3 regions of the Paenibacillus sp. J22R3 genome follow, and region 3 is predicted to be linked to each of the others. Evidence: riboswitches for the same ligand, from Rfam matches in the RefSeq annotation. Region 3 holds a riboswitch; each other region holds the start of a gene.
What was found. Region 3 has a riboswitch for cyclic di-AMP ahead of AC0YN4_RS16085 (3D domain-containing protein). Riboswitches for the same ligand answer to the same signal wherever they lie in the genome.
Positions count from the first base shown of each region.

Region 1: another riboswitch for cyclic di-AMP. It lies ahead of AC0YN4_RS22820 (histidine kinase); the one in region 3 lies ahead of AC0YN4_RS16085 (3D domain-containing protein).
Region 2: another riboswitch for cyclic di-AMP. It lies ahead of AC0YN4_RS29945 (G5 domain-containing protein); the one in region 3 lies ahead of AC0YN4_RS16085 (3D domain-containing protein).

Region 1 covers NZ_JBWDNS010000005.1:355,167-359,799, reverse strand. The annotation lists gene AC0YN4_RS22830 (LacI family DNA-binding transcriptional regulator) at 1-174, opposite strand, end outside; gene AC0YN4_RS22825 (DUF445 domain-containing protein) at 572-1,831, shown strand; cyclic di-AMP (ydaO/yuaA leader) riboswitch at 2,033-2,185, shown strand; gene AC0YN4_RS22820 (histidine kinase) at 2,380-4,633, shown strand, end outside.
Region 2 covers NZ_JBWDNS010000012.1:9,066-13,698, reverse strand. The annotation lists gene rsmA (16S rRNA (adenine(1518)-N(6)/adenine(1519)-N(6))-dimethyltransferase RsmA) at 1-72, opposite strand, end outside; gene rnmV (ribonuclease M5) at 72-632, opposite strand; gene AC0YN4_RS29945 (G5 domain-containing protein) at 749-1,897, opposite strand; cyclic di-AMP (ydaO/yuaA leader) riboswitch at 2,120-2,406, opposite strand; gene AC0YN4_RS29940 (TatD family hydrolase) at 2,594-3,358, opposite strand; gene AC0YN4_RS29935 (HD domain-containing protein) at 3,380-4,633, opposite strand, start outside.
Region 3 covers NZ_JBWDNS010000003.1:281,758-286,390, forward strand. The annotation lists gene AC0YN4_RS16075 (alpha/beta fold hydrolase) at 1-672, opposite strand, end outside; gene AC0YN4_RS16080 (polysaccharide deacetylase family protein) at 747-1,742, shown strand; gene AC0YN4_RS16085 (3D domain-containing protein) at 1,800-2,591, opposite strand; cyclic di-AMP (ydaO/yuaA leader) riboswitch at 2,699-2,901, opposite strand; gene AC0YN4_RS16090 (ATP-binding protein) at 2,967-4,106, opposite strand; gene AC0YN4_RS16095 (TetR/AcrR family transcriptional regulator) at 4,186-4,633, opposite strand, start outside.

The DNA of each region.
Region 1 (4,633 bases), on a different contig from region 3:
GCCCCTTGCGAGGCTGCGAGCGGCCGCACTTGGGCGATAATCGAGCTCCTTCATCACCTCAAGCACCTTCTGTCGATTCTTCTCGCGCACAGAACCTGCACCGTTAAGCACGCGGGATACCGTGACAACAGAGAGGCCCGACTTCTTGGCGACATCGAAAATACTAACCTTCATGCGTATGCATTCTCCTCCGGCGAGTAAAGTTAAAGCGGTTATACTTTAATTCAAAAAAATATAGGATCTAATCCCGATGATAATTAACTTGTTCGAATTCAAAGTTAAAGTGCTTTAACTTTTGTTTCTTTCCTTATTGTAGTGGAGGCCTCTCTGTTTATCAAGCATAATTTCTGTCCTTCCTATACAAGCTATCGCAAAAAGCATATAATAAATCCAAAATTACCCGTATTCATAAGCTGGAGCGCCGGAAGAGCTGACGAGCGCAATGGCGACTGAAGGCGGAGGAAGAGACAGACCCCGGGTCTTGTCTCTTTTTTCTTGCTTTTAGGGCTGTTTTTGCAACTGATTCGTATGAAGTGGTATGGTGTAAAGAAGCACTAGTAGGAGGAAGAACATGGCGAACGATTCGAGAAAAAACAAACATATTGCTAATATATCGCTTGGTATTATGGCAACGGGTTTCGCGGCTACGCTGCCTTTCGGCGGCACGGGGCTTAGCTTGCTGCATGTCGGCTTCGAGGCCGGTGTCATCGGGGGGCTCGCGGACTGGTTTGCCGTTACGGCGCTGTTTCGCCATCCGTTGAGAATTCCGATTCCGCATACGGCGCTGCTGCCGCGCAATCGCAAGAAGATGTCGGACGGTATCGTGCGCGTGCTCGAGGATCGGCTGCTTGCGAAGGAGAGCATGATCGAGAAGCTGCGGCAGATTGAGCTGGCGAAGCAGCTGTTGCCTGCTCTTCGCCAGGCGGCTCATTCGGCGGTACACAGCGAGCGTCTGCCTCATCTGCTTGAGGGAGCGCTGCGTACGATCGAGATGGAGAAGCTAGTCCCTATTCTCTCGGGGGAAATTCGCTCCGCGGTGGAGCGAATTGATTTGGAAGCAGCGCTGCGCGGCTTCTTGCGCAACGCCGTGGAGAATGGCGTAGACGAGCGTCTGCTCGATCTGCTGCTGGAGCGTGCGGAAGAATGGGCGAGCACCGAAGGGATGCGCCGCGAGCTGGGCAATGCGGCGATGCAGCTCGTGAAAGGGCTGAATCTGGGCGGCCTGATGCAATTTGCGGTCAACGCGTTTATCGGCTATCTGGATGAGGATCGGCTGGGCACGATGCTGCAATCCTTTATCCTAACGAAGATTAATGAACTGAAGGTTCAAGGCACGGATCGTCGTGCTGTTATTATGAAGCATCTGCATCAAGGGCTGGAGATGTTAATCTCACGTTTGGCCGAGACCGGACAGTTGAACGCGCTGCGCGATGAATTGCTTGCTTCCTTCGATCTGGATGGCGAGATGACACGGTTGTTCGAATCGCTGCGCGAGAGGGGCATTACGTTCCTTCATTCGGAGGATTTTGCAGCTAAGGTTTGGCCGATGCTGGAGGGGCTGCTTGATCGCCTGGAGGAGAACCACGGCTTGGTTCAGGATGCCGAGCATTGGTTGAAAGGGCAGATCGCCGGACTCATTGAACGCAATCACGCGAAGATCGGCTCGTTCGTCAAGGAGAACCTCGATCGTCTCGACAATGATCAGCTGGTGGAGTTAATTGAAGATAAAGTGGGGCAGGACCTGCAATGGATTCGGGTGAATGGTGCCGTCTGCGGCTTCCTGATTGGTCTGCTGCTCCGGTTAATTGAAATGGGCTTCGGTTATAACTAGCGCGAAGCAGCAGGCTGTCTCTTCTATTTCGCCTTATTTGTGAGAAACGGCAAATTAGTGAGGTAGAAGGAGAGTGCTTGCGATCTACTCCATTGTAAGCGTTATATTCGCGTCAGTTGGCTGGAAATGAGAACGAAACCGTTTGCGGCATTCCTTTACAAAAGACATGCGCAGGCGTAACATACGATTCATGCTTAATCTTCTGCTATAGCGCTGAATTTCTGAATAGAAATCGGGGGAACCACTCATCTGGGGTGAATCTTGAAGAACAGACCGCATGGTCGACGCTTCAAGTAGGGCGACTCTCACGCCCGAATCCGTCAGCTAACCTCGAAAGCGTATAAGAGAGGCAACGAATGTTCGTGCAATAGACACTTTGATGATAACTTGTGCCTAGAAGCCGCGAGAGGCGTTCCTCTGTGTTAAAGAGGCAATCCCCCTGCAGGCTTCTTTTTTGTGCGTTTTATAAGGTAAGGATGGTCACAAAGAAGAATAAGTTTGCGAAGATTATGTAAGTTTAAAGGTGTAGAAAGGAAGGCGAAGTTGTCATGGCTGGTTACCGCCGCAAAACCCCTGAAGAAATGCTCTTATCCATCTCCAAAATTCATCGCGGCCGTCTTAAAATTTATGTTGGTGCCGTGAGCGGCTCAGGCAAAACCTATCATATGCTGCGCGAAGGCCAAGCGCTTATGCAGCAAGGCATTGAGGTTGTGATTTGCGCAGTATCGACGATGCGCCGACCTGAAACGGTGGAGCAGCTTGCTGATTTGGAGCGGATTCCGAGTATTCATTGGTACAAGGGGGACGTGGAGAAGAAGGATCTTAATTTGGATGCCATTCTGGAACGGAATCCGGAGGTGCTGCTCGTTGACGGGCTGGCGCACGAGAACCGTCCGGAAGCGAAATTCCCGAACCGTTTGGAGGACATCCAATTTCTTCTGAGTCATGGTATCAGCATCATCACGACCGTGAATGTATACGAACTCGAAGGAGTAACCGAGCTTGCGCAGAAATTGACAGGCATCACAGCGGAATGTACGGTGTCCGCGGATCTGCTGGAATTGGCAGATGAGGTGCGGTTAATCGATGCTTCACCGGAAACGATTCTGTCACGCCTAAATGAAGGGCGTTTAAATAATATTAAAGATCCCGGGCTGCTCAAGCGTGGGAACCTCGGCAAGCTCAGAGAGATTGCGCTTCGGCTGATGGCGGAGGGCGTGAACGAGTCGCTGGAGAAATACCGCGAGGAGCAGGGCTTCATCGGGCCGTCCGGCGCGACGGAGCGCATCTTGGTAGCGGCGCAGTATCACTGGAATGGTTCGATCTATATCCGGCGCGGGCAACAAATCGCCAAACGTCTTGGCGGCGACTTGGAGGTTGTAGTCTTCGTCGATTCCAGCCAGGAGCCCACGAAGGAGAGAGATGACTTCAAGCGCTCCATTCTGAAGCTGACCGAGAAGGTGGATGCCGGCTTTAGAGAGATTCTGGTTAATAATAGAAGACAAATCCCGCGTGCACTCATTAAATACGCGATGCTGATTAATGCCACCCGTATTGTTATGGGGCATTCCAAGCAGACGCGTGCACAGGAGATTGCACAGGGTTCTATCGCGGGAAGCGTGCTGAAACAAATGCGCAACATTGACGTTTTCTTCATGGCGGACAGAGCCGATCATGAGGGGGAGCGAGTACTGCCGACGAAACGGGCAACCCCGAAGATGACAGCCGAGCCGTACCGGAGGCTGAGTGCGCAAGAGGTAGAGAAGAAGATCGAGCGGATTCGCCGCGGTAAATTCAAGGTCTATGTCGGCGCAGCACCGGGAGTGGGCAAGTCCTATATGATGCTTCGCGAGGGCAATGATTTGCTGCGCAAAGAAATCGATGTTGTAGTTGGACTTATGGAGACGCATGACCGCGCGGAAACGCAGGATCAGGCCGGGCGGCTTGAGGTTGTGCCTCGTCGGACAGTTGAATTCGATGGCCAGGTTTACTCGGAGATGGATGTGGACGCGATTATTGCGCGCAATCCGGAGGTTGTGCTGATTGATGAGCTGGCCTATAACAACGCACCGAGCTGCCGCAACAAACGGAGGTACGAGGATGTTCAGGAGATCCTGGACGCCGGCATATCCGTTATTGCGACAATGAACATTCACCATCTGGAAAGCTTGAAGGATGCGGTAGAGCAAATTACAGGGACTGCTGTAAAAGAGACGGTTCCGGACCTGATGCTGCGCGTTGCCGATGAGGTTGAGCTGATCGATGTGGCGCCTGACACGCTGCAGCAACGGATGCGGGAAGGTCATATTTATAAAATGTGCGACGTTGAGGACGCGCTCTGCGGCTTCTTCAAGACAGGTAATCTAATTGCGCTGCGCGAGCTTGCTTTGCGGGAAATCGCGGACGATGTCGATGAGCGACTGGAATCATGGGAACGCAACGGTTCGCTTCGCGGTCCATGGCGTCGTCACGAATCAATCTTCGTTGCGGTAACGGTGAACAAGAAAGCGGAGCGACTCATTCGCCGCGGCTTCCGAATTGCGCATAGGCTCAAAGCGGATTGGCATGTTCATTACGTGCAGACGGATGCGGTGCCTGGTGAAGAGGATCGGATTGCAGAGCTGCAAGAGTTGACGGCGCGACTTGGCGGTACGTTCGAGGTCGAGCACAATGTCTCGCGTAACGATGTACCTGCTGCTTTGCTGGCGAAGGCGAACGTGTTGAAGAGCTCCCAAATGGTGCTCGGTCAATCCGGTCAAGGCTTCTGGAGCAAGCTGCGGAATAAATGCGTGGTCGACACCA
Region 2 (4,633 bases), on a different contig from region 3:
TCTGGCGATAATGTCTTTCGTGCGCTTCGGTGAAGCAACATCGACACCTGCCTTCATTCCCTCTGTCATCATTAATCTCCTTCGCTCGCCTGCTCCATCGTGGTTAGAGCCCGCATAAATTCCTCACGCGTAATTCGAAACATCGAACAGCGCTTATAGAACTGCTTGCCATTCGCATAGCCGATTCCGAGCAGATTGCCCATCTTCAGCCGTCTATCCGAAGCTTGCGGATGTACGAGCAGACCTGCTTGCATTAAATCTTCCATCGTGACCTCAGCAAGGCCGGCAGTGTCAGACGTCGCTTCCGTCCGCAAATTAGCGAGTGCTCGCTTAATTGCTTCCGGTGATGCGTTCTCGACGCCTATGTCTCCTTTGTAAAGCGCCTCCTCCTGAGGGAGAAAAGCATGCTTGCAGCCTGGTACACGCTGCGCCACGATCTTGCGGATTCGCTCGCCTGCATGATCAGGGTCGGTGAAAATAATAACGCCTCTGCGCTCCTGCGCCAGCATGACTCGGCGGATTACCCCTTCGCCAATCGCCGACCCACCGGTCTCAATGGTTTCTGCTTCAACGGCGCGTTTGATGGCGACAGTATCGTCTTTACCTTCTACTACAATGATTTCTTTAATCATGGGACTCCATTCCTTCCCTTCCGTACAACATGCAAAAAGAAGAGGCATCGCCTCTTCTTATGATGGCATATTTACGCGCGAAATACGATACGCATGTTCATACCGAGGAATACTGCCTACACTGCTGATGGTTTCTTCGGACCCAGCACATAAACCGTATAGCCCCGCTTCCGCCCAAATTTATCGGCATACGACTCGCTGTCAAAGTAAACATCAATCTTGTTGCCTTTGACTGCACTGCCCGTATCCTCAGCTCGGCGGAAACCGATTCCTTCGATATACACCCACCAGCCGATCGGAATGACTTTCGGGTCGACCGCAATGGTACGGCCTTCTTGAACGCGTGCTCCCGATGCGGTAATACCGTACTGTGGATGGTTCTTGCCTTTACCCGTCGAAGCCAAGCCGGCAGAATAAGCCGTAAGGGTTACATTCTTTATTACTTTCTTTGCACTGAACGTAACGCCTCGCTTCGTCATGGTAGATATGCTCGGCGAATTCGCCCGCAGCATCGTTACCTTCGGTTCAGGTTTCTTCGTCCCGACCGACACGATTTGATCGACAGAAGGTGACTTGGTCAACTTCTCGACTAATGTCTGCGAGACTAGAACTCCGTCTTCGAAAGTCTTTTCATAACGTTTAACGACCGTGCCTTGTTTACCCGTTTGGACAAGCTGTTCTTTCCCTTGCGCTAGCTTGGGATCATCCTTCTTCACAGTGGAGAAGGGAACGGGGTGGGTACTCTCCGAGATCTTCGTATCAATCCGAGTGATTGAAATAATCATATTCGGTTTAAGTCCCGAGGATAACGAAGGTACTACCTTATCTTGACTGCGTATCGATATATGAGCCTGATCGATCGCCGCCTGTACGGTTCTTTCTGTCGTGTACAACGTTCTTGCTTTGCCGTCAGCTTTTACAATAAGAGGCACCGCTTGATTAATAACAATTCGGTCACCGTCTTTAATACCGCCATCCAGCGGCATCGACACTTTATCATAAGTGCCAACTGCAATAGCTTGTTCATCCAGTAGGCGTTGAAGGACCCATTGCTTCGTAGAGACAATGGTTTCTCGTCCATTCACTACTACGGACACGCGCTTGTCAGCCGTTCCGTACAACAACACCAGAAACATGAAAGTCATAGCGATTGAGATCATAGCGCTTAGTACAATTAAACGCATGTTCTCATGCTTCCATCGCAATGCGAAAGACATGCTGGATGATCGTTTCCCATGGGTGTCCTTAAGCTGGAGTGCTCCCATTTCATCGGTCCTCCTTACATAGCCCCGCCGCCTTTGTTACGCATGATTACATAGACGCGACTATAGAGATTTTCTTTCCAAATTCAGCCCCGGACCACTTCCATAATACAGCTTTTGTCGTCAGTTTATGCTTCTTTCAAACAAAAAGAAGCCCGACGACAGAGGATCTGTTTCGTGGCTTCCCATTAGACAATGGTAGCATGGAATTGCATGCACGAGGTTGATCTCTCTTATTGACGCTTACGAGGTTAGCTGTCGGATTCGGACGTGAGAGTCGCCCTATTCGCTAATGGCACGTTCGAACAATTGCTGCTGTGCCGGTCGCAAAATTCACCCCAAGAAGAATTTCATGTCTATCGCTGTCTGCCTTGTACAAAACAGTGTCGCCCTTTAGTCGACGAACACGTTTTAAGGAGAAGAAACGAACAAGCTGTTTCTCCGTGATACAAACAGTTTCAACAATTGGTTCCCCCGCTCTCCGAATTCCGGAGATTAAGCGTTTTATTGGAAAAGGAATACAAGTTTTGTTGCTCTGAAATGAATCATACCGTCTACCGCGCCACATTGTAAAGAACTGATTAATGACGATTTTAACGAATTTCAAGGAAAAATAGACGAAAAGCAAGCAATTTCTTCAATCAAAATCAGTTTTATCACGAGAATAGTCCCAAATCCTTGCTTTCAAAGCCGTTTTCATCAGATTCCAAAACATTTCCTTGCGTTTTCCGTGGTTATTTCGCCGACTTCCTCCACACTTTTACCCGTTATCTCCGAGATCGTGTTTGCTACAAGACGGACGAATGCAGACTCATTTCGTTTTCCGCGATGGGGGTGAGGAGCCAAATAAGGAGCATCCGTTTCGATCAAAATTCGGTCCAGAGGCACTTGTGAAAGCACTTCCTTTGGCACCCTTGCATTGGTGAATGTAAGCGGTCCACCGAACGAAATATAGAAGTTCATATCGAGACATTGTTTCGCCGTTTCCCAACTACCGGAGAAGCAGTGCATGACCCCGCCAACGTCCTTGGCATCCTCTTCTCGAAGCAAACGGACGACATCCTCGTGGGCATCCCGATTATGAATAACGATTGGCATCCGTTTCTGCTTGGCTAATTGGATTTGTTCGCGGAATACTCGCTGCTGAACATCTTTAGGCGAGGTGTCCCAGTGGTAATCCAGACCAATTTCGCCGATCGCCACAACCTTCGGATGGTCACAAAGCGATGCAATCCAATCCAGATCCTCGGGACGCATATCAATACTGTCAACCGGATGCCAGCCCACAGCCGCATAGATAAAGGAATACTGCTCGGCAAGCGCCATCGTAGTTGGGATGGTCTCACGGTTAAAGCCGATATTGATGAGCTTATGTACGCCGGCAGCCTGCGCTCTTTCGATAACTTCTGCTCGGTCTTCGTCGAATTTAGGCGAGTCTAAATGCGTATGCGTGTCGATTAACATGATGGATATGGAAACCCCTTTCTACATTAAAGCAAATAATTCGCGGAGTTTCGCAGGCAGCCTGTGAGCTGATTCGCGAAGCGGTTCCTCCGGGTAATAAAGATGGTACTTGCCTTGATGGATACCGGTAATGGAACGAATGATATCCGAGCGGCTTGAGATTTCCGACAATCGTTCATCACTGCTCAGCAGCAGAATCGGAGGTTTTTCTTCCTTGCCTGCAGCAGTTGTTGAGCCGGGACGATAAACATCGTAGGGCATGTCGTAAGGAAAGTCAATTTCTAGGTGATAGTCCGGATGAAGGCCGATTTCTTGCAGCTGCTCACGGATTTCTTGCCACAGCTTCTCATCAGGGTGATCCATCGTAACATATTTGTACAGCTTGCGATTGAGAAACCTACGGCATAGGTCCGACAACACGGGATCAGGCTCATGGACCCATTGTGCAAAAGCCGTTTGAACAAGGGCTTCATCCAGATCCAAATACCCTTCAATGTCCATTGTGCCCGCAAGCAGCATCTTTATAGGCTTCATTAATGTATGAAATTTGTAATCATTCGCGAAGAGCTCCTTCGCCCTTCGGAAGATTTGCCTTAATATAATTTCAGAGCTTCTCGTGACCGGGTGAAAATACACCTGCCAGTACATTTGATAACGAGACATGAGATAGTCTTCGACGGCATGCATGCCGCTTTCCTTCACCACAATCCTGCCCTGATGAGGCCGCAGCACTCGCAATATACGCTCCAGATCAAAGGTGCCGTAATTCACTCCCGTAAAATAAGCATCTCTAAGCAAGTAATCCATGCGATCGGCATCCATCTGACTGGAGACCAGACTGACCACTATAGGCTGATGATAGGTTTTGCAAATAACGGCGGCAATGCGCTCCGGATAGCTCGAATCAAATTCGCGTAAGACTGCATTAATTTCCGTATTTCCAAGCAAAATGCGGCATGTCCACTCCTCATGGTGGCTGTCGAACACATCCTCTATGGAATGAGAGAATGGGCCATGTCCGATGTCATGAAGCAAAGCAGCACATAGGGCAACGAGCTTCTCCTCCTTTGGCCAATCGGTATAACCGCTGCGCTCAAACTGAGATATGATTTTGCGAGTAATTTCGTAGACGCCCAGGGAATGTGAGAACCGACTGTGCTCTGCTCCATGAAAGGTCAGATACGAAGTGCCAAGCTGGCGAATGCGACGCAGCCGTTGAAATTCCCGCGTATTTATGAGCTGCCAAATCAGCTGATCCTGAACGTAAATATATTT
Region 3 (4,633 bases):
GGCGTCCTTCGCCAGATCCATTTCCCATACGCGTCTATAGTCGCTGAGGAATGGGAATACAGGCGCTAGCTTAGCTACTCTCGGCTCAAGCGCCGCGCAGGCAATCGTCAAAGCGCCGCCTTGCGAGCCGCCCATTGCATAGACTCGGCTTGGATCGACTTCAGGCATATTCAGCGCGATGCCTGCCAACTGAGCTGTGTCGAGGAAGATGTGACGGAACAGCAGCTGATCCGGCTCATCGTCAAGACCGCGGATGATGTGGCCTTGATGGGTATTGCCTTTCACACTGCCGGTGTCTTCGGACTTGCCGCCTTGGCCGCGGCAATCCATAGCGAATACGGAATAGCCAAGGGATACATAAGCAAGACGCTCCGTCCAATCGCCGGAGTGGCCGGTATAACCGTGAAATTGAACAACTGCAGGATGTGGCGCTGCCGCGTTCCGAGGACGCGCATATTGCGCATGAACACGCGCACCTTTGACGCCGGTAAAGTAGAGATCGAAGCATTCCGCCTGCGGCGTTTGGAAGGAACTAGGAATAAGTTCGACGGCAGCATCTGTATGGCGCATTTCCGTTAATGCGCGTTCCCAGTATGCATCGAAGTCAGCAGGTTTCGGATTGATTCCTGAATACGTTTTCAATTCTTGAAGCGGCATATCAATGGCTGGCATGTTCTATCCCCTTTTCAACTTATTCCCTTACATGTTACGTGTTTGAGACTAACCGTGTAAAGAGGGATCTTTTCATGCATGATCATAGAACGGCAGGGCAAAATGAGATCGACCGGTTACTGCACGGCTATTCTTGCACGGAGCGGAGGACGAAGAACATGTTCGGGATGCCTGTAACAAAGCGGGTGTTAGTGCTGCTGCTTCTGCTTGCTTGGTCCGCATTATTAAGTTCCTCGACATATGCTGACGATGCCAGGTCCTCATCTGAGGGCTTTCCGCAGGTCAGCAGTGCTAATACGCCTGAGCAAGCCGCGGACGGACACGGGATCAATGCCGGTGCCAAGCATGCCCAGCCTTCTTTCAACAGCGAGCAGAAACGCAGGAAGAAACGCAGCGCCATATCATGGGTAAAGCTGCAGCAACAATTTCCCGGTTCATTCGTTGTATGGGGACCGCGAGGATCAAGAAGAGTGGCGCTGACCTTCGATGATGTGCCCGATCCGCGATACACGCCTCAGGTACTGGAAATACTGGCTCGCTATAAAGTAAGAGCGACTTTCTTTGTCGTCGGCAACCGCGCTGCGAAACACCCTGCTCTTGTAAGGCGCATGCGTAAGGAAGGCCATATTATCGGCAATCATTCGTATGATCATGCGGTCTTCTCACGCATCTCCCGCTATGCCTTCGAGCAGCAAATTTGGCAAACCGATTGGATTCTGCGTCCTCTTGCCGGATACAGTCCCAAATTTATACGGCCGCCCTACGGCGAGATTACGCCGCAGCAAGTAGACTGGCTGCGGCGGCGTGGTTACATTGTAGTCAATTGGGATGTGGATTCCGTCGATTGGAAAGGCCTGGACAGCAACACCATTCTCATCAACATCAAGAGAACGCTGCAGCCCGGTTCGATTATATTGCAGCATGCCGGCGGCGGCGAAGGACAAGATTTATCAGGCACGGTCGCTGCGCTGCCAAAGCTCATCCGGCTGCTCCGCAGCAAAGGGTATCAGATCGTCACGCTGCCCGAGCTGCTGAATAAATCCGAGGCTCGCGGTGCACGGACAAGGTAATGGAAACGAACAAAACGGCAGCCCCACCGACCGGGCTGCCGTTTGCATCTCTATATGCTATTCCAGAACGAATACTTTCACGTATTGGAAGCCAAACGTCTTGGCTTGCTCTTGTGATTGCGGTATGAAAATATCAATACGCTGGCCTTTGATGGCACTGCCTGCATCAGCTGCAATGGCCATCATGCCGCCACTCGGAAGTCCGGCATGGTCATAGCCAGTAACATAGACCTTGCTGCCAAGCGGGATGATCTTCGGATCAACTGCAATTGTTCCAAGCTTAAGCGGGTTACCGAAGTAGTCAACAGCGCCCCATGAGCCGTTCTCAGAAGCAGCGGCTGTATACGCACTTGCTTTAGCTTGAACAACTTCCGAATAGTTATAATTGCTGCTGCCGATGGTGATGATTTCTTCTTCTCTGTCCACGGAGGTCATTTTCATCGACTTACCGACTGCTGCTTTAGACGCAGCTTTCACAGCTTTCGGCGCAGCCTTCGCTTTGGCTTTCGGAGCTGCCTTTGCTGCTGTCTTAGGTACTGCTTTTGCTTTAGGTGAAGCCTTAGCAGTAGCCTTCGCTTCCGCCTTCGGCGCTGTCTTCGCAGTCGTCGACGTCTTCACAACACTCGAAGCCGGGATAACAATGCTAAGCCCCGCGTAGATGTTGGTAGGCTCAATCATCGGATTAGCTTTCAGCATCTGCTCCAATGAAATGCCGAATTGCTTGGAAAGCTCCCAGAAGGTGTCGCCGTCTTTCGCGCTGTACGTCGATGCCGCGCTTGCCGTGTGTGTAAGAACAGCAAAGCTAAGCGCTGCAATTACCGCGCTTTTCTTCCAAAGATGTTTCATCAAGTTGTATTGCCTCCTTTTGATTTACGGCTATCATCCACGTTGTGCTTGTGCGGATTTATTCCGTCATCGCGATGAAGGACACACAGCTATACAAGCTATGTCATAAACTTCCTTATCGCATGCGGCCTGCGAGGTTAGTTGTCGGATTCGGATTGAGGAGTTCAACCCTACGCTTCGTGAATAAGCGATTCACCCCAGCGCCATATGCGCGTTCAGCGCTGCATTCCCTTATGCGGAAATACAGGCCGGAGGGCAGTTATGCCACTCCCTAAAAGATCCCCCGTACGTTACGTTTCGGCTCGCGTAATAGAATACCATATCCGGCAAAGCAAATCCTACCGGTAAATACAGGAACAGCTCTTGAAATTACCACTTCTATACATTTCGCGGGAGAAAAATGCTCACCGTTGTCCCTTTCTCAGGGATGCTCGTAATGTCCATTCGACCTCGATGACCTTCGATAATGCGATAACAAATCATAAGTCCAAGACCCGTTCCGCTGTCTTTCGTAGTGAAGAACGGGCCGCCCAGTTTAGGCAGCTGATCCTGTGGAATACCTACACCTTGGTCGATGATTTCAACGATTAATTCGCTCTGCTGGTGCAGCTTCACGTCAATCGTGATTACGCCTCCGCTCGGCATGGCCTCTATCGCATTCTTGAGCACGTTGACGAATACCTGCTTCAGCTGATTCTCGTCGCAAAGCAGCTCCGCTGAAGTGGCATCCGCACGCGAGACGATCTGCACATCGCGCAGAATCGCCTGCGTCTCAAGCAGCGTCAATACACTTTGAATGATTTTGACCAAGTCATGCTTACGGAACTGATTGGCCTGCGGCTTGGCAAGCGCCATAAATTCCTGCACGATCGAATTGATTCGGTCCAATTCAACAAGCATAATATCGAAATACTCATGATATTGATCAATCTTCGTCTTCAGAAACTTAGAGAAGCCGATCAGCGAAGTAAGGGGGTTGCGTATTTCGTGAGCGATACCTGCAGCCATTTGGCCGGCCACAGACAGCTTCTCCGATTGAATCAGCGCTTCCTCTTCTTTCTTCCTCTCGCGTATATCGCGAAACACGCTCTGCACAACAGTGCCTTTATTCAAGTAATTGCGAATTCGTGTGCTGGATACCTCGACATCAATGATCTCCCCGCCTTCTGCAATCACCTTGCAATCGAGAAATTCATTGGGCTCGTCCGTCTCCATAATCGCTTGAACTCGTTCTGCGGATCGCTCCCAATAATCCGGATGTATGTAACGAAAGCTCTTCTCGCCTGTAATGACGCCGCTGTCCGTAATATTCAACAGTTTAAGACCTGCTTGATTGGCGAACAGGATTTCGTTCCCGTCATGTACAAAAATCGGCTCCGGCAAATATTTAATCAATCGTTGGTAATTGTGCATATCAGATCTGGCATCGATATCGTCCACGCCATGATTCCCTTTACCCAGCTTCCTCTTCACATTCACAGCAAGCGGCTTGTTACAATATACGGCTTTACGCCTCATGTCTCATACCCTCCGGGTGATGAAGTCTTCCTAAGGATTTCGCCTCTAATTCTTGCAAACCCTGCTCAGTGAGAAAGTTTTAATGTGAACGCATACCGCGAATCAGCGTTTGTATGCCTTGCTTGAAAATCGGCATCGTCCGCGCGAGCAGCTCATCCGTCGGTTCGGAGTGGTTGCTGTAGGTGCTGATGAAGCCTTGCAGGTAGTAAAATAAGATCCGGCCATTATTCAATGCTGCCTCTTGCATCACTTCCTCTGACCCTTCAGAGACCGCACTATGCAATACCTTCATTATGTGAGCGAACAGTCGGTTGCGAATGACGTTGACCTCGAGTTCCGGCTGCAGTTCATCCACTCGTACCGAGGCGGACATGAACAGGACGGTTTGCAGACTGCCGCTCGTCAGGCTGAAGAGGATATATTCGCTGCATACGGCAAGCAGCTTATCCAGGGCCGCCGTATCCGGCTTGTTGATTTCGCCTTGCAGCTTCTGTTCGAGCTTGAGCAGCGAGGGAATCGCAATCTGC